DNA from 3 places in the Microbispora sp. KK1-11 genome. Region 1 is predicted to be linked to each of the others. Evidence: predicted binding sites of a transcription regulator. Region 1 holds the regulator's gene; each other region holds the start of a gene.
What was found. Region 1 encodes HrcA, which represses chaperone genes, less so after heat shock. Its sites were predicted from a motif close to TTGGCACTCTCNNNNNGAGAGTGCCAA; they were not measured.
Positions count from the first base shown of each region.

Region 2: a site for HrcA is predicted at 8,894-8,920, ahead of groES (co-chaperone GroES). Genes of this name have one in related genera too.
Region 3: a site for HrcA is predicted at 2,146-2,172, ahead of groL (chaperonin GroEL). Genes of this name have one in related genera too.

Region 1 is NZ_VIRJ01000003.1:324,901-333,095, reverse strand. Features, by position in the region: gene ybeY (rRNA maturation RNase YbeY) at 1-262, opposite strand, end outside; gene FLW16_RS07070 (PhoH family protein) at 291-1,313, opposite strand; gene FLW16_RS07065 (histidine triad nucleotide-binding protein) at 1,368-1,712, opposite strand; gene FLW16_RS07060 (SigE family RNA polymerase sigma factor) at 1,957-2,436, shown strand; gene FLW16_RS07055 (hypothetical protein) at 2,433-3,101, shown strand; gene FLW16_RS07050 (16S rRNA (uracil(1498)-N(3))-methyltransferase) at 3,189-3,923, opposite strand; gene dnaJ (molecular chaperone DnaJ) at 3,933-5,069, opposite strand; gene hrcA (heat-inducible transcriptional repressor HrcA) at 5,070-6,083, opposite strand; gene FLW16_RS07035 (hypothetical protein) at 6,240-6,896, shown strand; gene FLW16_RS07030 (DUF3097 domain-containing protein) at 6,915-7,721, shown strand; gene hemW (radical SAM family heme chaperone HemW) at 7,718-8,195, opposite strand, start outside.
Region 2 is NZ_VIRJ01000022.1:93,861-104,029, forward strand. Features, by position in the region: gene nagA (N-acetylglucosamine-6-phosphate deacetylase) at 1-784, shown strand, start outside; gene FLW16_RS27695 (GuaB3 family IMP dehydrogenase-related protein) at 843-1,961, opposite strand; gene guaB (IMP dehydrogenase) at 2,153-3,634, opposite strand; gene FLW16_RS27705 (LuxR family transcriptional regulator) at 4,224-5,228, shown strand; gene FLW16_RS27710 (DUF5319 domain-containing protein) at 5,312-5,689, shown strand; gene FLW16_RS27715 (anti-sigma-D factor RsdA) at 5,650-5,865, opposite strand; gene FLW16_RS27720 (sigma-70 family RNA polymerase sigma factor) at 5,862-6,488, opposite strand; gene groL (chaperonin GroEL) at 6,801-8,426, opposite strand; gene groES (co-chaperone GroES) at 8,493-8,807, opposite strand; gene FLW16_RS27735 (NAD-dependent epimerase/dehydratase family protein) at 9,288-10,130, opposite strand.
Region 3 is NZ_VIRJ01000026.1:10,227-20,395, reverse strand. Features, by position in the region: gene FLW16_RS30350 (GNAT family N-acetyltransferase) at 1-337, shown strand, start outside; gene groL (chaperonin GroEL) at 416-2,038, opposite strand; gene FLW16_RS30340 (cold-shock protein) at 2,487-2,687, opposite strand; gene FLW16_RS30335 (MoaD/ThiS family protein) at 2,944-3,219, opposite strand; gene thrC (threonine synthase) at 3,265-4,548, opposite strand; SAM riboswitch class I at 4,542-4,681, opposite strand; gene FLW16_RS30325 (RNA polymerase sigma factor) at 4,778-5,329, opposite strand; gene FLW16_RS30320 (trehalose-6-phosphate synthase) at 5,433-6,857, shown strand; gene FLW16_RS30315 (sugar MFS transporter) at 7,010-8,170, shown strand; gene FLW16_RS30310 (hypothetical protein) at 8,208-8,807, opposite strand; gene FLW16_RS30305 (hypothetical protein) at 8,880-9,479, opposite strand; gene otsB (trehalose-phosphatase) at 9,490-10,169, opposite strand, start outside.

The DNA of each region.
Region 1 (8,195 bases):
GCGCCGGGTCGGGGGACGCGTCCTCGTCCCGGCCGCCGACGTTGGGCCGCAGCTCGTCCATGGGGAAGGCCAGCACGTCGGTCGGGCCCGGCTCCCCCATCCACTGCTCGTGCAGCTCGGCCATCGCCGCCTCGTCGATCACCAGGATCGACAGCTCGGCCAGCGGGTTGATCCCCATCCGGCCGAGGACGTGCCCGGCCAGCTCGACCAGCGCCGACTCGTCGACCTCGACGCCGGACTCGTTGGCCACCTCGATGCTCACGGGGTCTCCTCACCCGTCATGGTCGCGCTCATCGCCGGTTGTTCCGCGGCCGCTTGTTGATCGCGCGCGGCTCCGACGCCATCGCGGCGTCGTAACGGCCGTAGGCGTCGACGATGTCGCTCACCAGCTTGTGCCGCACCACGTCGGCGCTGGTCAGCCTGCTGAAATGGATGTCCTCGATGCCCTCGAGGATGTGCTGGACGACCTTCAGGCCGCTGTCCTGCCCGCCGGGCAGGTCGATCTGGGTCACGTCGCCGGTGACCACGATCTTCGAGTTGAACCCGAGCCTGGTCAGGAACATCTTCATCTGCTCGGGCGAGGTGTTCTGCGCCTCGTCCAGGATGATGAAGGCGTCGTTGAGCGTCCGGCCGCGCATGTAGGCGAGCGGCGCGACCTCGATCGTCCCGGCCGACATCAGGCGGGGGATCGATTCGGGGTCGAGCATGTCGTGCAGCGCGTCGTACAGCGGCCGCAGGTACGGGTCGATCTTCTCGTAGAGCGTGCCGGGCAGGAAGCCGAGCCGCTCCCCCGCCTCGACGGCGGGGCGGGTGAGGATGATCCGGTTGACCCGCTTGTTCTGCAGGGCCTTCACGGCCTTCGCCATCGCCAGGTACGTCTTGCCGGTGCCGGCGGGGCCGATGCCGAAGACGATGGTGTGCCTGTCGATCGCGTCGACGTACCGCTTCTGGTTGACCGTCTTCGGGCGGATGGTGCGTCCCCGGGTGGACAGGATGTCCAGGGACAGGACCTCGGCCGGACGGTCGGTGGCCTGCCGCAGCATGTGGATGCTGCGCTCGACCGCGTCTGGGGACAGCTCGGCACCCGAGCCGACCAGCTCCACCAGCTCCTCGAAGAGGCGGACGACGACGCCGCTCTCCTCGGGACTGCCGGTGATCGTGATCTCGTTGCCCCGCACGTGTATGTCGGCGCTGAAGGCGCCTTCGATGACCCGCAGCAGCTCGTCACCCGACCCGAGGAGGCTGACCATCGGCTGCCCCTCGGGGATGACTACCTTGGCCTGGGTCTTGTGGATGTGCTGTGACTCGGACATGGGCGGCCCTTGCGGCCCTGATCGCCTCCCTAGTTCCCTCCCCACTTTAGTCGCTCAGCCGGGGGGCCAGGTGAGGCCTCGGCCGCCGAGGACGTGCGCGTGGACGTGGAGAACCGTCTGCCCGGCCCCCGCTCCGGTGTTGAACACGATCCGGTAACCGGTCTCGGCCACACCCTCCTGCACGGCCACCGCGTGGCAGGCCTTGAGCAGGTCGTCGGCGAGGCCGTCGTCGGCCGCCGCCAGCACGGCGGCGTTCTCGTGGTGGGCCTTGGGCACGACGAGAACGTGGGTGGGGGCCTGCGGATTGATGTCGCGGAAGGCCAGCGTCCGCCCGGCCTCCAGGACGATGTCCGCCGGGACCTCCTTGGCCACGATCTTGCAGAAGAGGCAGTCGCTCACGCGCGAAAGCCTAGCCGTTGGCGGTAGTTGATGACTGCAATGATCCCCCCGGCTAGTGTGAGTGTGCGAGACTGCACCAGAAAACCCCCCTAGTGTCGGGCGAGGACACCGCTGGGCCATGCCCCCTAATGATTCGGAAGAACGTAAACCCCCCGGGGATGACGAGCGTCCTATTGATGTGACCACCGAGACCCTCGTGGCCGACAGGTCGTTGGGGACGGTGCCCGTCGGGTGGGATGCCGACATGGCCGTGACGGCGCTCTACAGCGCTCACTATCGGTCACTGGTGCGTCTCGCCGTGCTGCTGGTGCGTGACGTGGCCAGCGCGGAAGAGGTCGTTCAGGACGCGTTCGTCGCCCTTCATGGCGCCTGGCGCAGGCTGAGAGACACCGACAAGGCACTGGCCTACCTTCGCCAATCGGTCGTGAACCGATCGCGTTCCGTGCTGCGGCACCGCGCGGTCGTCGAGAAGTACGCGCCCAAGGGGCTGCCGGACGCGCCGAGCGCGGAGAACGGCGCTATCGGTGAACTCGAGCGTTCTGCCGTCATCGAGGCGCTCCGCGGCTTACCCACCCGCCAGCGCGAGGCGCTGGTGCTGCGATACTACGGCGACCTGTCGGAGGCCGAGATCGCACACGCGATGGGGATCAGCAAGGGCGCGGTGAAGAGTCACACGGCCCGCGGCATGGCCGCACTACGCATGGCACTGGAGCAGTTCTCATGACCTTCCCGCCCGACGACGAGTACGGCGAGTTGCTCCGCCGTGCCCTGCGCGCGGAGGCGGACTCGGTCGTGCCGTCTCCCGAAGGACTCGAAATCATCCGCGGACGGATCGACCAGCGCGGTCTGCGTGGTCTGCGGAACATGCTGTGGTGGCGCATCGGAGCGGCCGCCGCGGGGGCCGTGCTCGTCGCGGGCACGGTCGTGATGGTCGTCCCCGGCCTGCGCGACCAGGTGGCGCAGACCACGGGCATCTCGAACGCCGGCGACGAGCGCGAGGACCAGACGGACACCTCGTCGGTGACCCGGCCGCCCAACCTGGCGCCCTCACGACCGGTCGTGATCGTGCCCGTCACCCCGAGCCCGTCCCGCGGACGGCCCGCCCCGTCCCCGACCCACAAGGTGGGCGCGACCACCAGGCCGTCGCCGTCGCCGTCCGATCCCTGCGTCACGCCCACCCCCCAGCCCGGGGTGGTCGAGCCCGACGCGGCCCTGCCGCCGACGTGCTCGCCGACGTCGGTGACGCAGCCGCCCGCGGTGACGCCCTCGGCCTCGCGCCGTCCTTCGACGGCTCCGCCCGCGACGTCCGCGCCCGCGGTCACCCCGACGACCACGGCGCCCACGGAGACGGCCACGCCCAGCCCGACGGCCGAGACGCCCGCTCCCTGACCCGGCCCGGCCCGTACCCCGCCAACCGCGCGCAGGGGCGCCCGTTCCCCGGGGTCAGCTTCCTCGGCTGGGGACGCGACCCGGCTCTCACCAGCGGCCGCAGCGGGACAGCAGGACGGCCGCCGCGGCCACACCCGCCGTCGAGGTGCGCAGCACCGTCGGCCCCAGCAGGGCCGGTGTGGCTCCCGCGGCGCGCAATGTGGCGATCTCCTCGTCGGTGACGCCGCCCTCCGGGCCGACGATCATCACGATGTCGCCCGGCTCCTCCGGCAGGGGCAGGCGGCTCAGCGGCTCGGCGGCCTCCTCGTGCAGGACGACCGCGAGCGCCGCCGCCGAGACGAGCGAGCCGACGGCCGCGGTCGTGGCCAGCTCGGTCACCTCGGGCAGGTGGAAGCGCCTGGCCTGCTTGGCCGCCTCGCGGGCCGTGCCGCGCCAGCGGGCGAGGGCCTTGGCGGCCCGGTCGCCCTTCCACTGGGTCACGCAACGGGAGGCGGCCCAGGGGACGATCACGTCGACCCCCGCCTCGGTCATCATCTCGACCGCGAGCTCGCCCCGGTCGCCCTTGGGCAGGCCCTGGACGACCACCAGCCGCGGCCGGGGCGGCGGGACCTCGAACCGGCGCAGCACCTCGGCGGTCAGCGAGTCCTTGCCGGCCGCCGTGACCGTGCACTCGGCCACCCGTCCCGCGCCGTCGGTCAGGTCGATCCGCTCCCCCGGCCGCAGGCGGCGTACGGCGGCGGCGTGCCGCCCCTCCGGCCCGTCGAGGACGATCGTGTCCGCCGCCTGGCCGGCCGCGTCCGACAGGAACACGGGAACACTCATGCGATCAGCTCAGCGGCCGTTGAAGGCGTCCCGCAGGCGGGAGAAGAAGCCCTGCTGACCCGGGGAGAACTTGCCCGGCGGCCGCTCCTCCCCGCGCAGTTTCGACAGCTCGCGCAGCAGTTCCTCCTGCTGCGGGTCGAGCTTGGTCGGCGTCTCGACGTTCACGTGGATCAGCAGGTCGCCCCTGCCGGTCTCGTTGAGCCGCTGGACGCCCTTGCCGTACAGGGGGATGACCTGGCCGGCCTGGGTGCCGGGCCGCACGTCGATCTCCTCGGGTCCGTCGAGGGTCTCGATCGTGATCGAGGTGCCGAGCGCGGCGGCGGTCATCGGGATGTGGACCGTGCAGTGCAGGTCGTCGCCGCGCCGCTCGAAGATCTGGTGCGGCCGCTCGACGATCTCCAGGAACAGGTCGCCGGGAGGCCCGCCGCCGGGGCCGACCTCGCCCTCGCCGGCGAGCTGGATGTGCGTGCCGTCCTCGACGCCGGCCGGGATCCTGACCTTGATCGTGCGCCGAGTCCTGACCCGTCCCTCGCCCGAGCACTCCATGCAGGGGTGCCGGATGACGCTGCCGTACCCGCCGCACTGGGGGCAGGGACGGGAGGTCATGACCTGGCCGAGGAACGAACGGGTCACCTGCGAGACCTCGCCGCGCCCGTGGCACATGTCGCAGGTGTCGGGGTGGGTGCCGGACGCCGCCCCGGAGCCCTGGCAGACCTCGCAGACCACGGCCGTGTCGACCACGATCTCGCGGGTCGTGCCGAAGGCCGCCTCCGACAGGTCGAGCTCCACCCTGATGGTGGCGTTGCGGCCCCGGCGGGCGCGGGAGCGGGGCCCCCGCGCGGCGCCCGCCGAGCCGAAGAAGGCGTCCATGATGTCGCTGAACGGGAAGCCCGCGCCGAAGCCGCCGGCCCCGGCCCCGGCCGCGGCGCCGCCGAACGGGTCGGCGCCCATGTCGTACATGCGGCGCTTGCCCGCGTCGGACAGCACCTCGTACGCCTGGTTGATCTCCTTGAACCGCTCCTGGGTCTCCGGATCCGGGTTGACGTCCGGGTGCAGCTCACGGGCGAGACGGCGGTATGCCTTCTTGATCTCTTCCTGGCTGGCGTCGCGCCGTACGCCAAGGGTCGCGTAGTAGTCGTTGGACACTTATGACCCCGCCAGGATCTGGCCGACGTAACGCGCCACCGCGCGCACCGCACCCATCGTCACCGGATAGTCCATTCGTGTCGGGCCCAGCACTCCGAGCCGGGCCAGTTCTCTGTCGCCCGAACCGTATCCCGCGGCCACGATAGAGGTGCCGCGCAGCCCGCTGTAGGGGTTCTCGGATCCGATGCGAACGGTCAGTTCGGACAGCCCGCCGGTCTCTCCCAGCAGGCGGATGAGGACGACCTGCTCCTCCAGCGCCTCCAGCACGTCCCGCAGGCCGATGCTGAGGTCGGCGGCGGCGAGGTTGGCCGTCCCACCAAAAACGATCTTCTCCTCGTGCCGCTCGACGAGCGTCTCGAGCAGCACGGACAGGATCGTGGCCGCCACCGGCCTGTCCTCCGGGGGCAGGCGTTCGGGAACGTCGGCCACGGTCTCCGGCACCTGGGACAGGCCGCAGCCGTCCAGGCAGGCGTTGAGCACGGCGCGCAGGTTCGCGATCCGGTCGTCGGCGATGGCCTCCGGCAGCTCGACCACACGCTGCTCGACCCGCCCGGTGTTCGTGATCAGCACCAGCATGACGCGGCGCTCCGCGACCGGGACGATCTCCACGTGACGGACCGACGACCTGGTGAGCGAGGGGTACTGGACCACCGCCACCTGCCGGGTGAGCTGCGCGAGCAGCCGCACCGTACGCATGACGATCTCGTCGAGGTCCACCGCCCCGGCGAGAAAGGTCTCGATGGCCCTGCGCTCCGCGCCGGACAGCGGCTTGATCTGCGACAGCCGATCGACGAACAGGCGATATCCCTTGTCGGTCGGCACCCTGCCGGCACTGGTGTGCGGCTGGGTGATGTATCCCTGCTCCTCCAGCGCCGCCATGTCGTTGCGGATCGTCGCCGGGGAGACGCCGAGGTTGTGCCTGTCCACCAGGGCTTTGGATCCCACCGGCTCGTTGGTGGACACGTAGTCCTCGACGATGGCGCGCAGGACGGCGAGCTTGCGGTCGTCGAGCAATCGTCACCTCCCTGTGCCTGGAAACACCGACTCTGGCACTCTGTGTTCCCGAGTGCCAAGTGTACGGCTACCACCCCACGTGGTGCGATAACGCGGCGGGCACCAGGACAAGCGAGCTGCAAATCGACCACAAGCCGCATGGTCGACTCTTCACCCATGCACGAGAACCAGAACTCCTCGCCGGCCGACGTGACCATGCGGGTGCCCCGCCCCATGCCCCCGGCCGACGTTACCCTGCGGATGCCGCACCCCTTTCCCCCGCCGTACGCCGGCCCCCGGCCGATCCGGCCCCGGCTGCTGTGGATCTTCCTTGCCTGGGCGCTCTTCGTCGTCCTGCTGGTGGCGGGCGTCGGCGGGTTCGCCGGCGGCCTGTTCTCCACGCTCGGCGACGCCGCACCCACCACGATCTTCTCCGGCGGGCAGTCGGTGAACGTCGCCCTCGATCCCGCGGACAAGCCGGCGATCTACGCGGCCGTCGACCAGCCCACCGACGTCCGCTGTCAGCTCGGGGACGGCGCCGACCCGCGGGTGCGGCTGACCCGGCCGGCCGTCTCCCAGACCGTCACGCTGAACGGCACGACCTGGGAGCTGCTGTTCGAGGCCGGCGTCCCCGAGGCGGGCACCTACCCGCTCGCCTGCGAGGGCGACGGGGTGCGGTTCGGCGTCGGCAAGCAGCTCACCGGCGCGGCCGGCATGCTGGTGGGGGGCGCCGTCGCGCTGCTGGCGCTGCCCACCGTCGGCTTCCTGGCCGCGCTGATCGTGACCGTCGTCGTGCTCGCGCGCCGCTCCGCGGCCCGCCGTCGCCTGGCGTGATTTGCTAGCGTTCCCCGCATGTACGGGCGGGACGTGCTTTCCGGAGACTGGCGGCGGCCACGGCGGGGGCAGATCCCCGAGATCCCGGCCGAGCCCGATCTCGTGGTCGAGGACGCCGAGGGCCGCTTCTGCGGCGCCGTGGTGGCCTGCGACAAGGAGGCCGTGACGCTGGAGGACCGGTTCGGCCGGCGGCGGGTGTTCCCGCTGACGCCCGCCGGATTCCTCCTCGACGGCGAACCGGTGACGCTGGTGCGCCCCCAGGGCGGCCCGAAGGGGCCGCTGCGGAGCGCCTCGGGGTCGATCGCGGTCGAGGGCCTGCGCGCGCAGGTCGCCAGGGAGAGCCGCATCTACGTCGAGGGCGTCCACGACGCCTCGCTCGTGGAGAAGATCTGGGGACACGACCTGCGGGTTGAGGGGGTCGTCGTCGAATACCTGGAGGGCGTGGACGACCTCCCGGCCATCGTCGAGGAGTTCGGCCCCGAGCCGGGCAGGCGGCTCGGCGTGCTCGTGGACCACCTGGTGCCCGGCTCGAAGGAGAGCCGGATCGCCGCCCGGGTGTCCGGCGACGACGTGCTCGTCGTCGGGCATCCGTTCGTGGACATCTGGCAGGCGGTCAAGCCCCGGGCGCTCGGCATCCCCGCCTGGCCGGACGTGCCGCGCGGCGTGCCCTGGAAGGAGGGCGTGATCGCGGCCCTCGGCTGGCGGATGGACCCCCAGGAGGCGTGGCGGCACATCCTGGGCCGGGTCACGACCTTCGCCGACCTGGAGCCCGAGCTGCTCGGCCGCGTGGAAGAACTGATCGACTTCGTGACGGCTCCGGCTTAGGCGGTCAGGTCCAGCACCAGGGCGTCGGCGAGCAGCCTGCCGCGCAGCGTGAGCACGGCCAGGCCCGCCTTGAACGCCTCCACCTCCAGCAGCCCGTCCGCCAGCGCCCGCGCGCACGCCGTACGCGCCTGGGGGGCGAGGTCGGCGAGCGGGAAGCCCGAGGCGAGGCGCAGCTCCAGCATGACCCGCTCGACGGCCCTGTCCTCCGCCGACAGCACCTCACGGGCGTGCGCGGGCGAGGTCCCGGCCGCCAGGCGGGCGGCGTAGGCCGCGGGGTGCTTGACGTTCCACCAGCGGGTGCCGCCGACGTGGCTGTGCGCCCCCGGTCCGGCCCCCCACCAGTCGCCGCCGGTCCAGTACAGCAGGTTGTGGCGGCAGCGGGCCTCGTCTCCCGCCGCCCAGTTGGAGATCTCGTACCAGCTCAGGCCCGCGGCCGTCAGCAGCTCCTCGGCGATCAGGTAGCGGTCGGCCGCC
Region 2 (10,169 bases), on a different contig from region 1:
CGAGGGGCCGTACATCGCCAGGTCGCGTTGCGGCGCGCACGAGCCCACACTGCTGCGCGAGCCCGACGTGGCGGAGTTCCGGGCGCTGGTGAAGGCCGGGCGTGGCCACGTCCGGATGCTGACGATCGCGCCCGAGCTGCCGAACGCGCTCGACGTGATCAGGGAGGCCGCCGCCGAGGGCGTCGTCGCCGCGCTCGGCCACAGCGACGCGACCTACGAGCAGACGATCGAGGGGATCGACGCCGGGGCGACGGTGGCCACCCACCTCTACAACGCGATGCCGCCGCTCGGCCACCGCGCGCCCGGACCGATCGCCGCCCTGCTCCAGGACGAGCGGGTGACCGTCGAGCTGATCAACGACGGCGTCCACGTGCACCCGGCGATGCTGCGCCTGGCCATGCACGCCGCGGGCGCGGGCCGTACGGCGCTGATCACCGACGCGATGGCGGCGGCGGGCATGGGCGACGGGCGCTACCCGCTCGGCCCGATGACCGTCGACGTCGTGGACGGGGTGGCCCGGCTCGCCTCCGACACCCCCGGAGGCGGCTCGATCGCCGGCAGCACGCTCACGATGGACGTGGCCTTCCGCCGCACCGTGCGGGAGGTCGGGCGCTCACTGGTGGACGCCGCGCTGATGGCCTCGCTCACCCCCGCCCGCGTGCTCGGACTGGACGGCGAGATCGGCTCGATCACGGTCGGCAAGCACGCCGATCTCGTGGTGCTCGACGACGACCTGCGCGTCGGCGGCGTGATGAAGCGCGGCGCCTGGGTCCGCCGGCCCTGACCGATCCCCGGAAAGCCGAAGGCCGGGCCCGGCGGGCCCGGCCTTCCCTGGCAGCGGCTCAGCGCTGCGGCGGGGCGACGACCACCTCGACGCGCTGGAACTCCTTGAGGTCGGAGTAGCCGGCAGTGGCCATCGTGCGGCGCAGCGCGCCGAGCAGGTTCATCGAGCCGTCGGCCAGCGACGACGGGCCGTGCAGGATCTCCCGCAGCGTGCCGATCGTGCCGAACTCGACCCGCTTGCCTCGCGGCAGCTCGGGGTGGTGGGCTTCGGAGCCCCAGTGGAACCCGCGGCCGGGGGCCTCGGTGGCCCGCGCGAGCGGCGAGCCCACCATGACGGCGTCAGCGCCGCAGGCGATCGCCTTGGCGATGTCGCCGGAGCCGCCCATGCCGCCGTCGGCGATGACGTGGACGTAGCGGCCGCCCGACTCGTCCATGTAGTCGCGGCGGGCCGCGGCCACGTCGGAGATCGCGGTGGCCATCGGCACGACCACGCCCAGCACGTTGCGGGTGGTGTGCGAGGCGCCGCCGCCGAAGCCGACCAGCACGCCGGCCGCGCCGGTCCGCATGAGGTGCAGCGCCGCCGTGTACGTCGCGCAGCCTCCCACGATCACCGGGACGTCGAGCTCGTAGATGAACTGCTTGAGGTTCAGCGGCTCGGCCCGGCCGGAGACGTGCTCGGCGGAGACCGTCGTGCCGCGGATCACGAAGATGTCCACGCCCGCGTCGATCACGGCCTTGTGGTGCTGCACGGTGCGCTGCGGCGACAGCCGTACGGCGGTCGTGACGCCGGCCGCGCGGATCTCCTCGATGCGCCGGCCGATCAGCTCGTCCTTGATCGGCGCGGTGTAGATCTCCTGCAGCCGCCTGGTCGCGGCCTCCCGGTCGAGGGTGGCGACCTCCTCCAGGAGCGGCGCCGGGTCCTCGTAGCGGGTCCACAACCCTTCGAGGTCGAGCACGCCGAGGCCGCCCAGGCGCCCGATCTCGATGGCCGTCTGCGGCGACACGACGCTGTCCATCGGGCTCGCCACGAGCGGAGACTCGAACCGGTAGGCGTCGATCTGCCAGGAGATCGACACCTCCTCCGGGTCACGGGTGCGCCGGGAGGGCACGATGCCGATCTCGTCCAGCGCGTAGGCACGCCGCCCGCTCTTGCCGCGCCCGATCTCCACCTGTGTCATATCGCCTGTTCTTTCCGTTTCTTCCGGTACGACCTAGGAGTCTCTGACAAATGCTGCCCGTCGCGAGCGTGGATCCAGGTGGATGCAGCGCAAGGCGGAGGAGCCGATAACAGCGTTATCGGCGACGACGACAACGTAGCGAGGCGCCGCCTGGGCCACGCGCAGCAGGGCCATGATTTGTCAGACACGACCTAGCGCCCGTGGTAGTTCGGAGCCTCGACCGTCATCTGGATGTCATGCGGGTGGCTCTCCTTGAGCCCGGCCGCGGTGATCGGCATGAGCTGCGCCTTCTCGTGCAGCTCCTCGATCGTCCGGGAGCCGGTGTACCACATGCCCTGCCGCAGGCCGCCGACCAGCTGGTGGGCCACCGCCGCGACCGGGCCGCGGTAGGGCACCTGGCCCTCGATGCCCTCGGGGATGTACTTGTCCTCCCCGGACACCCCGGCCTGCGCGTACCTGTCCTTGCTGAACGACGCGCCGCCGCGCTCGCGGTTGCGCACCGCGCCCAGCGATCCCATGCCCCGGTACGACTTGAACTGCTTGCCGTTGATGAAGATCAGCTCACCGGGCGACTCCTCGCAGCCGGCCAGCAGCGAGCCGAGCATGACCGTGTCGGCCCCGGCGGCCAGCGCCTTGGCGATGTCGCCCGAGTACTGCAGGCCGCCGTCGCCGATGACCGGGACGCCGGCCGGGCCACACGCCAGCGCGGCCTCGTAGATGGCGGTGAGCTGTGGGGCGCCCACGCCCGCGACGACCCGGGTGGTGCAGATAGAGCCGGGCCCGACGCCCACCTTGACCGCGTCGGCGCCCGCGTCGACCAGCGCCTGCGCGCCCGCGCGGGTGGCGACGTTGCCGCCGATGACGTCCACCCGGCCGTTGGCCTTGATCTTGGCGATCATGTCGCACAGGCCGCGCGAGTGCCCGTGCGCGACGTCGACGATGATGACGTCCACGCCCGCCTCGATCAGCGTCATGGCGCGCTCCTCGGCGTCGCCCGCGACGCCGACCGCCGCGCCGACCATCAGGCGGCCGTCGGCGTCCTTGGTCGCGAGCGGGTACTGCTCGCTCTTGGTGAAGTCCTTGACCGTGATGAGGCCCTGCAGGCGACCGGCCTCGTCCACGAGCGGGAGCTTCTCGACCTTGTTCTGCCGCAGCAGCCGGAACGCCTCGTCGCGGTCGACGCCCACCGGCGCCGTCACCAGCGGCATCGGGGTCATGACGTCGCGCACGACCCTGCTCTGGTCGCTCTCGAACCGCATGTCGCGATTGGTGACGATGCCCACGAGCACGCCGTCCGCGTCGGTGACCGGGACCCCGGAGATCCGGTAGGTCGCGCACAGCCGCTCGACGTCGGCGAGGGTGTCCTCGGGAGAGCAGGTGACGGGGTTGGTCACCATCCCCGCCTCCGACCGCTTGACCAGGTCGACCTGCTGCGCCTGCTCCTCGATCGAGAGGTTGCGGTGCAGGATGCCGATGCCGCCCTGCCGGGCCATCGCGACCGCCATGCGCGCCTCGGTGACCGTGTCCATCGCGGCCGACACCAGCGGGATGCGCAGCGTGATGGTGCGGGACAGCCGGGTCGTCGTGTCGGCCTCCCCCGGCTGCAGGTCCGAATAGGCCGGAACGAGTAGCACGTCGTCGAACGTGAGTCCCGGTTCGGTGAACTTGGCCATCTGCTGCACCCCTCCTGCGCTGTGGGTCCTCGCGCGTGGGTCCCTCGCCAGACCCGAGGTCAGTCTAGTGGGCGCCCCAAACCGCATCCGGCAGACCTGTCAAGGGGGAGGGCACAAAAAGTGGGGGGACCGGCTTCCGGTCCCCCCACTTCCCCGCGTCGCGCCCGCCACGCCCGTCGAGCCCCCCTCCGCGCCCGGCAGACGGGGCGTTCCCGGCTAACGCTGGGTCAAGAATGCGTCACACAGCGTCTACGCGCAATGGCGTAACGTGCAACTGCACAAAGATGCATTTCCTGTCTCTCGAAACTACGCCCGAAACAAATGCCGAACCCTCACATCCATACAAAAGCCGCCACGCTCAGCCCTGCCAAATGTGTGAACGGGACGGACAGCGCGGAAAATCCGAGCTATTCTCGCGATCCGAAGCGAGGCGGGGATGGGGCGGAAGTCGGCGCAACGGACGCCGGGAAACGTTTTCTCCCAGGGGCCGGCGAGCCAGTGGATCAGTGCGCCCAATGCGATCAGCGCGGCGCGACCGGTGCGGTGCCATCGGCGCCGCGCGACCAGTGTGACCACCGACGGAGCGAGCATGAGTACGACGCGCAACGCCGCCTCCCCGGCCGACCCCTTCGAAAGCCTCGGCCTCTCCCCCGACCAGGCGGCCCTCTACACGGCCATGCTGCGGCTGCACCGCGCCACGCTGACCGAACTCGCCGAGGCGGTCGACCGGCCCGCGGAGGACGTGCTCGACGCCCTGGACGGGCTCGTACGGCTCGGCGCGGTGAACCGGCGGCGGGAGGAGTTCCTCGCCCGCCACCCGGCCGCGGCGATCGGGCGACTGGTGGCGGAGAGGCTGGACCGCATGGCGCGGGAGACGCGCCAGATCGACGAGGTGCTCGCGGCGGCGGGGCGCCTGACCCACCACTACGACGCGGGCCTCGACTGGCGCAGCGGGCGGTTCTCGGTCGAGCCGGTGAGCGGCGCGGACGAGCTCTGCGAGAGCGTGATCGGCCTCGCGCTGCAGGCGCCCCCCGCCGAGCTGGTCATGGCCGTGCCGGACCGCCGCACCATGGCCAGGTTGGCGGACGGGTACGGCGGCCAGTGGATCCAGGCCGCCGCGGACGGCATCCTGCGCCCGCGGATGGTCGTCGCGCTCGACGCCGTGTCCGCACCCGCCATGCGTGAGGTGTGCGCGCGGTTCTCGGCGGCGGGCGCGGGGCTGCGCGCCCTCGACGCGGTGCCGAGCTGGTTCTTCGCGCTCGGCGACGGCACCGCCGGGCTGCCCGCCGAGTGGGGCGTCCCGCTGCCCGAGCACTCCTACAACTGCTACCTGGTCCACGCCCCGGTGGCGGTGGGGGCGCTGCGGGCGCTGTTCGAGGCGCTGTGGGCCCGGGCCGCGCCGATCTCCCCGCACAACAACGCGCTGCAGGTGCTGCGGCTGGCCGCGCACGGCCTGTCCGACGACGCCATCGCCCGCCACCTCGGCGTCTCCGTGCGCACGGTGCGGGCCAGGTTCGCCGAGGCGATGTCGGAGCTGGGGGCCCAGTCCCGCTTCCACGCCGGGGTGGAGGCCGCCCGCCGCGGCTGGCTGTGACGCCCGCGTCCGGGGCACGGCCCGACGAGCAGATGGGGCGCACTTTCGCTCGTGGAGGGGGCCGTGGTCATAAGGTGGGATGCGTGCTGGAAGACGTCCCCCGCGACCCGTTCGCGGATGACCCCAACGACCCCGCGGCGGAGCTTGGAGCGCCCGACGACGTGGAGCCGCTGACGCTCGCGGAACGCGACGAGGCGCTGACCGATCTCGCCGACGTGGAGGTCTTCCGTTCCCTGCTCGAACCCCAGGGCGTGCTCGGCCTGGTCCTCGACTGCCCGGAGTGCGGCGAACAGCACTACTTCGACTGGGACCTGCTGCGCGGCAACCTGCGCCAGATGATCGACAACGGCCGGCCTCAGGTCCACGAGCCGGCCTACCAGCCCGACCCGGCCGACTACGTCAGCTGGGAGTACGCCCGGGGCTACGTGGACGGCGTGATCGACACGGAGGAGAGCCACTGACCGTCCACGTCGGCGACGAGCGCGCCGAGCAGGCGGATGGCGGCGTCCGTGCCGCCGACCGGCTCGCGGCGGGCGAGCGCGTCGAGGACGGCGTCCGTCCGCATTACTTCGCCCTCCACGTCGGCATCGCCGTACGACCCGAGGTGGCGAGCCGTACGACGACGTTTCGTGGTCACGCAATCGACTCCAGCTCGGCCAGCTGCCGGAGCCTGGCGAGCGCACGATGCTGCGCGACCCGGACGGCACCTGGTGACATGCCGAGTACATTACCCGTCTCCTCGGCGGACAGGCCCGAGACCACCCGCAGAATGAGGAGCTCGCGCTGGGTGTCCGGGAGCCGGGCGAGCAGGTCGCGGGCGTGCTGCGCCTCGATGTAGCGCACCACCGTCTCCTCCGGCCCCGGGCCCTCGTCGGGCCCGTCCGGCAGGTCCTGCGTGGGCACGGCCGAGCGGACCGAGCTGCGGAGGGCGTCGGCCACCTTGTGTGAGGCGATGCCGAAGACGAACGAGGCGAACGGGCGGCCCATGTCGCGGTAGCGCGGCAGCGCCGACAGCACCGCGATGCACACCTCCTGGGCCACGTCGTCGGCGATGTGGTACTGACCGGACACCCTGCCCAGTCGAGCCCTGCAGTAGCGGACCACCATCGGGCGCAGGTGTCCCAGCAGTGATTCGATCGCGGTGCGATCTCCCTGTACGGCAAGGCTGGTCAGTTCCCTGAGGTCGGGCTCATCCGATCTCGTCGCAAGCCTTACCCCAGTTACGGCGTCGGCGACGCATCCCTCGGTCACGTTAGGCATGATGCCCGTCACGATCGTTCATGTCGTCATGGTTAACGGCTACGGATTGGTCACATTGACGCGTCGATAACAGTCCGTAATCGACTGATCACTCGACCGTTGGAACATTCCAACCGTAATGCCCAAAACAAGGGATATACGGCTGACGGCTTGACAGGGAAAAAGAAGCATGCCGGTCGTTCGCATTGCCCGCGAGCCGGCTTCGCCCCCGACGGCCCGTCCGCACACAGAACGGGCAAGAGGCAAAAAAGCGGCGCCCCGCGGTCCGCCCTTGCGGGCGGGCGCGGGGCGCGATGCGCGGAAGGCGCGGAATCAGTGGCCGTGACCGTGGCCGTGACCGTGACCGCCGTTGGCGGCCGGAGCCTCCTCCTCGGGCTTGTCCACGACGAGGGCCTCGGTGGTGAGCAGCATGCCGGCGATGGACGCGGCGTTCTGCACGGCCGAGCGGGTCACCTTGACGGGGTCGATGACGCCCTGGCCCACCAGGTCGCCGTACTCGCCGGTGGCGGCGTTGAGGCCCTCACCGACGTTCAGAGCGGCGATCTTGGTGGTGACGACATAGCCCTCCATGCCCGCGTTCTCGGCGATCCAGCGGGCGGGCTCGATCAGCGCCTTGCGGACGATCGAGACGCCGGTGGCCTCGTCGCCGGTCAGGCCCAGGTCGTCGAGCTCCTTGGACACGTGCACGAGCGCGGAGCCACCGCCGGAGACGATGCCCTCCTCGATCGCGGCGCGGGTCGCGGAGATCGCGTCCTCGAGGCGGTGCTTCTTCTCCTTCAGCTCCACCTCGGTCGCGGCGCCGACGCGCAGCACGCACACGCCGCCCGCCAGCTTCGCGAGGCGCTCCTGGAGCTTCTCACGGTCCCAGTCGGAGTCGGACTGCTCGATCGCGACCTTGATCTCGCGGACGCGGTCCTCGATCGCCTGGGCGTCGCCGGCGCCGTCCACGATCGTGGTGGTGTCCTTGTTGACCACGACGCGGCGGGCCGTGCCGAGCACCTCGAGGCCGACGTGCTCCAGCTTGAGGCCGATCTCCTCGCTGACGACCTGGCCACCGGTGAGGATGGCGATGTCCTGCAGCATGGCCTTGCGGCGGTCGCCGAAACCGGGGGCCTTGACGGCCACCGAGGTGAAGGTGCCCCGGATCTTGTTGGTCACCAGGACGGCCAGGGCCTCGCCCTCGACGTCCTCGGCGATGACCAGGAGCTGGCGCTTGCTCTGGGCGACCTTCTCCAGCAGCGGCAGGAAGTCCGCGATGGAGGAGATCTTGCCCTGGGTGATGAGGATGTACGGGTCCTCGAGGACCGCCTCCATGCGCTCGGAGTCGGTCACCATGTAGTGCGACAGGTAGCCCTTGTCGAACTGGAGGCCCTCGGTGAACTCCAGCTCCAGGCCCATCGCGTTGGACTCCTCGACGGTGATGACACCGTCCTTGCCCACCTTGTCGAACGCCTCGGCGATCAGGCCGCCGATCTTCGCGTCCTGCGCGGAGATCGTGGCGACGTTGGCGATCTCCTTCTTGTCCTCGACGTGGCGGGCGCTGCCGAGCAGCCGCTCGCTGACGGCCTGCGCGGCCTTGTCGATGCCGCGCTTGAGGCCGAGCGGCTGCGCGCCGGCGGCCACGTTGCGCAGGCCCTCGCGGACCATGGCCTGGGCCAGGACGGTCGCGGTGGTGGTGCCGTCACCCGCGATGTCGTTGGTCTTGGTCGCCACTTCCTTGGCGAGCTGGGCGCCCAGGTTCTCGTACGGCTTGTCCAGCTCGACCTCGCGAGCGATGGTCACACCGTCGTTCGTGATCGTCGGGGCACCGAACTTCTTGTCGATGACGACGTTGCGGCCACGCGGGCCGAGGGTCACCTTGACTGCGTCGGCGAGAGCGTTCACACCACGCTCGAGAGCGCGCCGCGCGTCCTCTTCGAACTCCAGGATCTTCGGCATTCAGGTCTCCTTATGAGCGCGCGGAGCCCCGGGCGCGAGTCCCGGGGCTCCACTGGCCGACGCGGCCTACTTCTCGATGATGGCGAGCACGTCGCGGGCCGAGAGCACCAGGTACTCCTCGCCGCCGTACTTGACCTCGGTGCCGCCGTACTTGCTGTAGAGGACGACGTCGCCCTCCTTGACGTCGAGCGGGATGCGCTTCTCGCCGTCCTCGTCCCAGTTGCCCGGACCCACAGCGAGGACGCGGCCCTCCTGCGGCTTCTCCTTGGCGGTGTCCGGGATGACCAGGCCGGAGGCGGTGGTCTGCTCGGCCTCAAGCGGCTGGACCACGATGCGGTCGCCAAGCGGCTTAACGGGAACCTTGGTGGCGGTCGTCACGATCGGACCTCCCCTTCAGATTGCGATGAATGAGCTGAAGAGGCGACCAGCGGCCTGCCGTCGCGGGTGTCAGACCTGTCTCGTCGCTGTTGGCACTCTCACTGGGAGAGTGCCAACACGAAACAGTATGCAAGTGGCGCGTGACAGTCAACACGAACCGGCATCGCAGGTCAGACGCATCCGGCGGCAACGCGCCCGAGATCGCCCGTTCAGCCGCCCGCCGTGCCGGCGTCATCATCGCGGCCTCCGGAGGGAGCGAAGGGGCGACTACGCGGAGCAGGTGATGCAGAGGGTGGCCACAGCGGTGTGCAGGAAGTCCGTGTTCTGGTACCAGACGGAGTAGAGCCGGTCTTGGGGTGTTCTTGGCCTGATCGCCTTTCGGGGCTTGGCGGAGGCTTGGTCCGGACCCCGCCCGGCGGGATCCGGATCTCGACGTCACGGGGCCGGTCCGGCAGGCCCCGCCCCGCATCCTCCGCGGAACGGTCAGGCGCGGGAGGCGTACGAACCGGAGCGGACGTCGTCGACGATGCCGGGGCGGCTCGGCTGCCAGCCGAGGACCTTCCTGGCGAGGTCGCCGCTCACCACCTGGCTCAGGGCCAGGCCCTCGGCGAACGGGCGGCCGAGCACCTCGCTCGCCTCGCCGATCGGCCACGGCACCGCCTTCCCCGTACGGCCCGCGGCCGCCGCCACGTCGGCGACGCTCACCGCCTCCTCGGCGATCGCGTGGAAGAGGCTCCCCGGCTCGGCCTTCTCGATCGAGGCCACGAGCAGGTCCGCCAGGTCGTCGACGTGCACGGTCGCCCAGGTCGGCACCGGGCCGCCCGCGTGGACGTACCGGCCGCCCTCTCCCTCGGGGGAGGCGAGCAGCGTGGGGATGCCGGCGCCCCGGCCGTACACGATGCCGGGCCTGACGACGACGCCGCCCCCGTCCAGCACGAGCCTTTCCAGGCGCGGACGGTAGCGGGAGGCGGGGATGGGGTTCACCGGCGCGTCCTCGCCCGCCGCCTCGGTGGTGGTGCCGAGCACCCAGACGCCGCTGATGTAGACGAGCCGCGCGCCGCCGCCGGCGAGAGCCTCGATCGCCGCGACGTCCACCGCCTCGTCCCCGACGGGGTTGGCGGCGTGCACGACGACGTCGATGTCCGGCGTGACCGCCTCGCGGAGCGTCTCGGGCTCGTGGATGTCGCCGTGGCGCACCTCACCCGGTAAGGCGGCGTCGCGGGCCTTCGGCCGGACGAGCGCGACCACCTCGTGGCCGCGTTCCGTGAGGCGCTCCGCCAGCGCAGAACCGATGTACCCCGTCGCGCCGAGCACCAGGACCTTCATCTCTTCCACCTCTAACACTTCGACGCCTTACTGTTCGAC
Region 3 (10,169 bases), on a different contig from region 1:
CAGGCACGACGACGCCGGCAAGGTCGTGGCCCTGATCGAGCGCGATCCCGAGGCGCTGCTCGTCGCCGAGATCGACGGCCGCATGGTCGGCACGCTCATCGCCGGGTGGGACGGCTGGCGCGCCCACCTCTACCGGCTCGCCGTGGACCCCGCCCACCGGCGCATGGGCATCGGATCGCTGCTGATCCGGGCCGCCGAGGAGCGGTTCCGGAAGTTCGGCGCGTTCCGTGCCGACGCGATGGTCCTGCACGACAACGCCCTGGCCCACCACGCCTGGACTGCCGCGGGATACGCGATGCAGACCGACTGCGCCCGCTGGGTCAGGCGCCTCACCTGAGCCTGGGGCGCACAAAGGAAAGGGCGGCTCCCCCGAGGGGGGAACCGCCCTTCCGTTGAGACGAAGCAGGCAGATGGATCAGAAGTCCATGTCGCCGCCGCCGGGCATGGCGGGGGCCTTCTCCTTCTCGGGCTTCTCGGCGATGACGGCCTCGGTGGTCAGGAACAGCGCCGCGATGGACGCCGCGTTCTGCAGCGCCGAGCGGGTGACCTTGGCCGGGTCGATGATGCCGGACTCGAACATGTTGACGTACTCGCCGGTCGCGGCGTTGAGGCCCTCACCAGCCGGGAGGTTGCGGACCTTCTCCACCACGACGCCGCCCTCGAGGCCGGCGTTGACGGCGATCTGCTTCAGCGGCTCCTCGAGAGCCTTGCGGACGATCGCGGCACCGGTGGCCTCGTCGCCGTTGACCTCGAGCTTGTCGAACGCGTTGGCGCCGGCCTGCAGCAGGGCCACGCCACCACCGGGGACGATGCCCTCCTCGACCGCGGCCTTCGCGTTGCGGACGGCGTCCTCGATGCGGTGCTTGCGCTCCTTGAGCTCGACCTCGGTGGCCGCGCCGGCCTTGATGACGGCGACGCCGCCGGCCAGCTTGGCGAGGCGCTCCTGGAGCTTCTCGCGGTCGTAGTCGGAGTCGGTGCGCTCGATCTCGGCGCGGATCTCGTTGACCCGGCCGGCGATCTGCTCGGCGTCACCGGCGCCGTCGACGATCGTGGTCTCGTCCTTGGTGACGACGACCTTGCGGGCGCGGCCGAGCAGGTCGAGGGTGGCGTTCTCGAGCTTGAGGCCGACCTCCTCGGAGATGACCTGGCCACCGGTGAGGATGGCGATGTCGCCCAGCATGGCCTTGCGGCGGTCGCCGAAGCCCGGAGCCTTGACGGCCACGGACTTGAACAGGCCGCGGATCTTGTTGACGACCAGGGTGGCCAGGGCCTCGCCCTCGACGTCCTCGGCGATGATGACCAGCGGCTTGCCGGACTGCACGACCTTGTCGAGCAGCGGCAGCAGGTCCTTGTTGGCCGAGACCTTGGAGTTGACGATCAGGATGTACGGGTCCTCGAAGACCGCCTCCATGCGCTCCGGGTCGGTCACGAAGTAGCCGGACACGTAGCCCTTGTCGAAGCGCATGCCCTCGGTGAGCTCCAGCTCCAGGCCGAAGGTGTTGCTCTCCTCGACGGTGATGACGCCTTCCTTGCCCACCTTGTCCATCGCCTCGGCGATGAGGGCGCCGATCTCGGTGTCGGCGGCGGAGATGGAGGCGGTGGAGGCGATCTGCTCCTTGGTCTCCACGTCCTTGGCGAGCTTCGACAGCTCCTCGCTGACGCGCTCGACAGCGGCCTCGATGCCCTTCTTCAGCGCCATCGGGTTGGCGCCGGCGGCCACGTTGCGCAGACCCTCGCGGACCAGCGCCTGAGCGAGCACGGTAGCCGTCGTGGTGCCGTCACCGGCGACGTCGTCGGTCTTCTTCGCGACTTCCTTGACGAGCTCGGCGCCGATCTTCTCCCACGGGTCCTCGAGCTCGATCTCCTTGGCGATCGAGACACCGTCGTTGGTGATCGTGGGGGCGCCCCACTTCTTCTCCAGCACGACGTTGCGGCCCTTGGGGCCGAGGGTCACCTTCACGGCGTCGGCGAGCTGGTTCATACCGCGCTCGAGACCGCGCCGGGCGTCCTCGTCAAACGCGATCATCTTGGCTGCCATTAGGCTAGACCTCCCAGTAGCAGGGTGTCTTCAACGGACCGAGCCGACGCCCGCGACGGCGCGGACCCGCTATCCCTGCGCGGGCCCCATCGCCCCGATCCCGGTTGTTGTCACTCTCGACCTCAGAGTGCCAAACAAGTATTTAGCACTCTACCCCTGCGAGTGCAAGCGGAAGCCATGCTGACCAGCTTGGACGTTATGTCCAGATCAGCGAGCCGACGGCGCAGCGGGGAGACACCGAGCGAGCCCGAGGGGCGCGCCGCCGGTCTGGACTGAGGAACGCGCGGAGCGAGGGACGAGCGACTCCGAGCGACGAAGGCCGCGCTCCCGGCGCGCCTCCGGCACGACCGGCGGATATCAGCGCCGCGATGGCGAAGCGGGCGACACGGCAAGCGAAAGGCCCGGCACGCGGATCCGCGTGCCGGGCCTTCCAAGGTCGATGACGGGATCAGACGGCCCGTACGGCTTCCGCCTGCGGGCCCTTCTGACCCTGCGTGATGTCGAACTCAACCCGCTGACCCTGCTCGAGGGCCTTGTAGCCGTCCATCATGATTGCCGAGTAATGGACGAACACGTCCTTACCACCGTCTACCGCGATGAAGCCGTAGCCCTTGTCCGCGTTAAACCATTTGACGGTGCCCTGCGCCACTTCCGACTCCTCTTGCTGGGCTGGGGACCACACCCAAGAAGCCCCCGGTTTTGTCGATCGTCCTCGACCATACCCGTGTCAAGGCGTAGGACAACAGAGTCAATCCGCAAACTACTACTTGGCGTTCGCTCAAAGCGGGATCGAAGAATATTCACTTTGCTGTTGAATAGTTGAGAGCTACACCATTTGCCATGGCATCGCATGACTTCTTGGACGATAGAAGTGCATGTCAGATGCTCGGCCCCGGCGCGGCGGCTCAGCCTCCGGCGACGGCGGGGATGACCGAAATCTGCACCCCGTCCGGCGTGGCGGTGTCCAGACCGTCGGCGAATCGGACGTCCTCTTCCCCGACGTAGACGTTGACAAAACGCCGGATCTTACCCGTCTCGTCCAGGATGCGTCCGCCGATGCCGGGGTAGTCCGCGTCCAGCTTCTGCAGGACCTCGCGGAGCGTTCCCCCCTCACCGCTCACCTCCGCGGCTCCGTTGGTGTACGTCCGGAGAATCGTCGGAATCCGCACGGAAACGCTCATTGTTCGCTCGCTTTCGTTACTGCCGATGGGCCTTTTGAAACGCTTTCAGTTGGCGAATGCCGCACGGAAGGCGTCGAGAGAGGGACGGATGACGGCGGCGGGACGGGCGTGCTCGGCCACCGCGTCGAGGGTCTTGAGCCCGTCACCGGTGTTGAGCACCACGGTCTCGGCGTCGGGGTCGAGGCGGCCCTCGCGCACCAGCTTGCGCAGCACGCCGACCGTGACGCCGCCCGCGGTCTCGGCGAAGACGCCCTCCGTCCTGGCCAGCAGGCGGATCGCGTCGACCACTTCCTGGTCGTTCACGTCCTCCACCGCGCCGCCCGTCCGCCGCGCGATGTCGAGCACGTACGGCCCGTCCGCCGGGTTGCCGATGGCGAGGGACTTGGCGATGGTGTCGGGCCGCACCGGCTGCACCACGTCCTGCCCGGCCTTGAACGCCTGCGAGACCGGCGAGCAGCCCTCGGCCTGCGCCCCGAAGATCCGGTAGGGCCGCTCCTCGACCAGCCCCAGCTTGATCAGCTCACGGAAGCCCTTGTCGATCTTCGTGAGCTGCGAGCCGGAGGCCACCGGAATGACGATCTGGTCGGGCAGCCGCCAGCCGAGCTGCTCGGCGATCTCGTACGCCAGCGTCTTCGAGCCCTCGGCGTAGAAGGGCCGGAGGTTGACGTTGACGAAGCCCCACTTCTCGCCCAGCTCATCACCGATGAGCTCGGAGCAGAAGCGGTTGACCTCGTCGTAGTTGCCGTCGATGGCGACCAGGCGGCCGCCGTACACGGCGGCCATGGTCACCTTGGCCGGCTCCAGGTCGGCGGGGATGAACACGCAGGAGTCCAGCCCGGCCCGGGCGGCGGCCGCGCTCACCGCGCCGGCCAGGTTGCCGGTGGAGGAGCACGACAGGGTGTGGAAGCCGAAGTTGCGCGCGGCCTCCAGCGCGATCGCGACGACCCGGTCCTTGAAGGAGTGGGTCGGGTTGCCCGAGTCGTCCTTGACGTGCAGCGACCGCAGGCCCAGCTCGGCCGCCAGCCTGTCGGCCTTCACGAGCTTGGTCCAGCCGGGCTGGAGGTTGGGCTTGGCCGCCGCGCCGGCGGGAACGGGGAGCAGGGAGCGGTACCGCCAGATGTTCGCCGGACCGGACTCGATGTCCTCCCGGCGAACCTCGCCGAAGTCGTACGCCACCTCAAGGGGGCCGAAACACTCCGTACAGGCGAAGATCGGGCCGAGGTCATAGAGAGCGCCGCATTCGCGACACGAAAGACCGGTGGCGGGGCCGAACTCGACGGTGTTCGCGGCAGTGCTGGTGTGCGCCATGAAGCGAGGCCTTTCCCTCATCTTCGCTCGCGACCACCTTGGCCGCGAGCCGGAATTGGCACCTGTCCCGGCCGGGCCTCGTGGGCACGAGTTCGACACCGGGGAGGTTGCCGGGGCTTCGCAGGGCCGGTCCCTCCACCCCTCTGGATGAGCATGTTCAGTTGTAGGACCTTCCGGGAAAGGTCCCTAGCACTGTACCCCGGCGTCCCCGGTGTCCGTTCCGGCGTCTCACATAGCGAGACGATCTGTATCAGCCGTACGCCTCACCGAGGGCACTCTGCACGTACTTGCGCGCCTGGTGGATACGGGACTTGACCGTCCCGAGGGGGATCTTCAGCTGGTCGGCGACCTCCGCGTAGTCGAGCTGGCAGATGTCGCGCAGCACGAGCGCCTGAGCCAGGTCGGGCCGCTCGGTCTCGAGCGCCTCCATCGCGTCGAGCAGGTCGAGCCGCGACCCCGCGATGACGCTCACCCGCCGGGGATCGGGCCGCTGCTCGGGCAGCTCCTCCGCCTGCTCCGACGAGCGCCGCTTCAGCGAGCGGTAGGTGGTCCTGGCGCAGTTCACGGTCACGATGTGCAGCCAGGTGCTGAACTTGGCCCGCCCCTCGAACCTCGCGATGTTGCGCGCCACGGCGAGCAGCGTGTCCTGCGCGGCCTCCTCGGCGTCCTGCCGATACGGTAGAAGCCGCTCACAGTGCCGCAGGACGTCGGGCTCGATGCGCCGCAGCAGTTCACCGAGCGCGCGATGGTCCCCCTGGGCAGCCGATCGGGCCAGGTCCTCGGTCGTGTCGTCCAGTGCCATGCCGTATTCAGCCCTCCCGCGATCGGTTGACATCCTATTGACGGAGGTCGGCTTTTATTAATCTTCCGGCATGCGCGCCCGCTCTGATCGAGGGAACCCCAAGATGAGCAGCACCGTTCTGATCGCGTCCAACCGGGGCCCCGTGTCCTTCACGCTGTCGGACGACGGCGGCCTGACCATGCGCAGGGGCGGGGGCGGGCTCGTCTCCGGCCTGTCCGAGGTGGTCAAAGACACCGACGTCCTGTGGGTCTGCGCGGCGCTGTCGGACGGCGACAGGGGCGCGGTGCGCCAGGCGCCGGGCGGGCGGCTCGACCGGGCCTTCGAGACGGGGCCCATCCGCATGCTGGACATCCCGCCCGCGGTCTTCCACCGCGCCTACAACGCCGTCGCCAACTCGACCCTCTGGTTCGTCAACCACCTGCTTTACAACACGCCCTTCGCCCCCGAGTTCGGCACGCGGTTCCGGCGGGAGTGGGAGTCGTACCGCACGTACAACGGCGCCTTCGCGCTCGCCCTGGCCGAGGAGGCGGCCCACAGGGCGCGCGTCATGGTGCAGGACTACCACCTGACGCTGACCCCGGCGATGCTCCGGGTCGAGCGGCCCGACCTGCGCATCGCCCACTTCTCGCACACGCCCTGGGCGCCGCCGGAATACTTCGCGCTGCTGCCCGAGGACGTCGTGGCGGAGGTGCTGACCGGCATCCTCGGCGCCGACCACGCCGGATTCCTCACCGGGCGCTGGGCCCGCGCCTTCATGGACTGCTGCGAGACGCTGCTCGGAGCCCGGGTGGACCACGCCGCCCGTACGGTGACGCACGACGGGCGGACCACCAGGATCGGCGTCCACCCGCTCGGCGTGAACGGCGAGGCGCTGCTGACCCGGGCGGCCGAGCAGGACGTCGAGTCGCACATGACCGTGATCAGGGACCTCGTGGGCGACCGCAAGCTGATCGTGCGCATCGACCGCACCGAGCTGTCCAAGAACATCGTGCGCGGCCTGCGGGCCTACCAGGAGTTCCTGGCCGCCCATCCCGAATGGCACGGCCGGGTCGTCCACCTCGCGTTCGCCTACCCCTCCCGCCACGACCTGCCGGAGTACCGCGAGTACACGGCGGCCGTGCAGCGCTGCGCCAAGGAGATCGAGGACGAGTACGCGACCGAGGACTGGGACCCGCTGATCCTCAACGTGAACGACGACTACCCGCGCTCGCTGGCCGCCTACCGGCTGGCCGACGTCCTGCTCGTCAATCCGATCAGGGACGGCATGAACCTGGTGGCCAAGGAGGGACCGATCCTGTCGCCCCGATGCGCGCTGGTGCTGTCCCGCGAGGCCGGCGCGGCGGCCGAGCTGGGAGCCGACTCCCTGCTCGTCAACCCCTACGACGTGTCCGGCACGGCGGCGGCGCTGTACGAGGCGCTGACGCTGCCGGAGCAGGAGCGGCTCACGCGCGGCCTGCGGCTGCGGAAGGCCGCCACCGCCCTGCCGCCTCAGCGCTGGTTCGAGGACCAGCTCTCCGCGCTGCGCTGACCGGGCCGGCGCCCGTGCTGCTCCGGGCTGACGCCCTGTGCTGCTCCGGGCTGACGCCCTGTGCTGATCCGCGCCGGCGCCCTGTGCTGAGCGCCACACCGGGTGCTCGGGTCTCGTTCCCGGATGATCCGTTGCGCTACCCTTGCCTGGTTTTGGACCGCAACATAAAGGTCACCAGGGACAGCCCCACCTGGTTGATCTATCTCCAGCTCGCCACCTTCGCCACCTACCTCTACGGCCTGTCGGCCGCCCTGCCCCTCCTGCGCGCCGAACTCGGCGTGTCCCAGGCCGTCGCCGGACTGCACGGCACGGGGATGGCACTCGGCGGCATCGCGGGCGGGCTGGCCCTGCCCGCGCTGACCAGGCGGTTCGGGCGCCGTGTCGTCACCTGGGCCGGTTTGACCGGGATGAACGCCGGGGTGCTCCTCGTCGCGTTCGGGCACGCGCTCCCGTTCACACTGACCGGTTTCACGCTCGCCGGCTGCTGCGGTTCGACGGCGCTGTACGTGATGATGGCGGTGCTCAGCGATCACCACGGTCCCGCGGGGGCGGCCGTCATCAGCGAGGCCAACGCGGTCGCCGTGACCGCCGGAATCGCCACCACCTACGCCTTCAGCGTGGTGGCCGAGTCGCCGGCCGGATGGCGGTCCGCGCTGTTCGTGCCGGTGGCCTCCACCCTCCTGCTGGCCCTGCTCATGGGCCGGGTCTGGGTGCCGCCTGTGCCCGCCCCGCCGCCGCCGTCGTCCGCGACCTCCCGCAGAATCCCGTACGGCTGGCGCTTCCACGTCGCCGGGGTGGTCCTGCTGTGCTGCGTGGCCCTCGAGTTCGCCTTCAACCTGTGGGCCGCCGAGCTGCTCTCCCAGCGGACCGGGCTGTCGCCGGGCGTGGCGGCGACCGGGCTGAGCGCGATGCTGGCCGGCATGGCGGCGGGCCGGTTCGGCGGCGCCCGGCTGGCCCTGCGCTTCGCGCCGGGATCGGTGCTGCTGGCCTCACTCGGGGTGACCCTGGCGGGCTGGGCGCTGTTCTGGACCGGGACCTCGGCGCCGGTCTGCTACGCCGGACTCGCGCTCAGCGGGCTCGGCATCTCGGTGCAGTTCCCGATGGGCCTCACGCGCATGATCGATGTGTCGGGAGGCCGGCCGGACCAGGCGTCGGGCACGGCCTCGATCTGGGCGGGCGTGGGCTCGGGCAGCGGGCCGTTCGTGCTCGGCGCGCTGGGCGACGGCTTCGGGACGCACACGGCGTTCCTGCTCGCGCCCGCCCTGATCGCGATGGCCGCGGGAGGAGCGGCCGTGTCCAGGACGCGTTCCTGAACGTCCGGGCCGCTCGGAAGGCCGTTCGGAAGGCCGGTCAGCTCCAGGTCGCGTTCTTGAGGATCGCGTTCAGCTGCGGGTGGTCCCACTGGTCGAGGATCAGGATCTTCGACGTGGGCAGATACCACTCGCGCTGGTTGTAGTGCAGCTTCACCCGCCACTTCTTGTCCACGCAGGTCGCCGCCCATTTGTGGTAGTCCGCCTTGTGGCCCGGCCCGACCTGCCGCAGCCCCTTGTCCGCGACCTTCCACTCGCCCTTGTACAGCTTGTAGCTCTTGGGGCAGATGCTGACGTCGGTCGCCGGGTCGTAGCCGTACTTCGGCTTGTACGCCTGGAACGTGCGGAGCCCGATCTTGAGCGCCTTCGGGCCCAGCACCCAGAAGCTGTGGCATCCCCAGTCACGGAACCCGAAGTCCTCGGTGCCGTAGGTGGGGCACGAGCCGGTGATGACGCGCACCCAGTCCTTGCCGGTCGTGGCCACCTTCCAGGACTTGGGGATCGTGAGGGTCAGGCCGCCCCGCAGACGGACCTGCTTGGTGCCGCCGCTTTCGCTCGCGAACGCCGCAGCCGGAGCCGTCAGGGTGGCCGCCAGCACGGCCAGGCCGGCCGCCGCGGCCGAGATCGTCTTTCTGAACATGCCCGGCACACTAGGCGCGGTCGCTTGCGGACGACTTGCGGCCCGATAGGCGAAAGGTCACCGAACGCGGCGTCAGTTCCAAGTGGCGTTCTCGAGAATCGTGCTCAGGCCCGGCGTCTTCCACTGGTCGATCACCAGGATCTTCGACGTCGGCAGATACCATTCGCGCTGGTTGAAGCGGGCCTTCACCTTGCCCGAGGTCATGGTCCCGCAGGTGCCCGCCCAGTCGCGGTAGTACGCCTTGTGCCCCGGCCCGACCTGCCGCAGCCCCTTCTCCGCGAGCTTGGTCTGGTGGATGTAGAGGTTCTTCTTGACCGGGCAGGGCCCGACGTCGGTGGCCGGATAGAACGGGCCGTCCGGCGTGTACTTCTGGAACAGCTCGTGACCGATCTTGATGGCCTTGGGTCCCATGACCCAGAAGCTGTGGCAGCCCGAGTCGCGGAAGCCGTACATGTCCGTGCCCTTGGTCGGGCACGAGCCGGTGATGACCCGGAGCCAGTCCTTGCGACTGTCGTCGACCTTCCAGGACGACGGGATCCTGAGAGTCAGGCCCTTGCGCAGGTGCAGCGGCTTGGTGGCCGCGCTGTCGTTCGCGAACGCCGCCGCCGGAGCCGCCAGGGACGCCGCGAGCACGGCCAGGCCGGCCGCCGCGGCCGAGATCGTCTTCCTCATGCCCAGGAAACTACGCCCGGCCGCTTGCAGACGGCTTGCCGAGACTTGCCACGAGGTCGCCGAGGAAGGCCACGACGCCGTCGGGCCCGTCCACCACCACATCGGCGCGCTCCGCCAGGGCGGTCACCTCCGTCGACCCGCTGCACACCCGTACACCGGGGATCCCGGCCGACTCGACCGCGTCGAAGGCGGCGAGATCCCCCAGGTCGTCGCCGACGAACATGACCGAGCGGGCGTCCCGCTCGGCGAGGAAGGCCGACAGGGCCCTGCCCTTGTCCATTCCGGCCGGCCGCAACTCCAGCACCATGCGGCCCGGCTCGACCGCCAGCCCGGCCTCCTCGGCCAGCGCCACGACCGGCCCGCGCAGCGCCTCAAGCGCCCCCGCGGGGTCGGCGCACCGCCGGGTGTGCACGGCGACGGCCCGGTCCTTGTCCTCGATCCACACGCCGTCGAGGCCCCCCACGAGCTCGGGCAGCCGGGCGCGGACGAGGTCGAGCCCCGGCGGCGGTGGCGGGGCCGTCAGGCGGCCGTCCTCCCAGCGTTCCAGCCCGTAGTGGCCGAGGATCACCAGGCCGGGCACGTCGGCGAGGGACGGCCCGCCGGAGACCTCTCCGAGTGCGAGAGCCGTACGCGGCGGACGGCCGGTGACGATCACGACGGCGCGCACCAGCGGGGCGAGGGCGGCCAGCA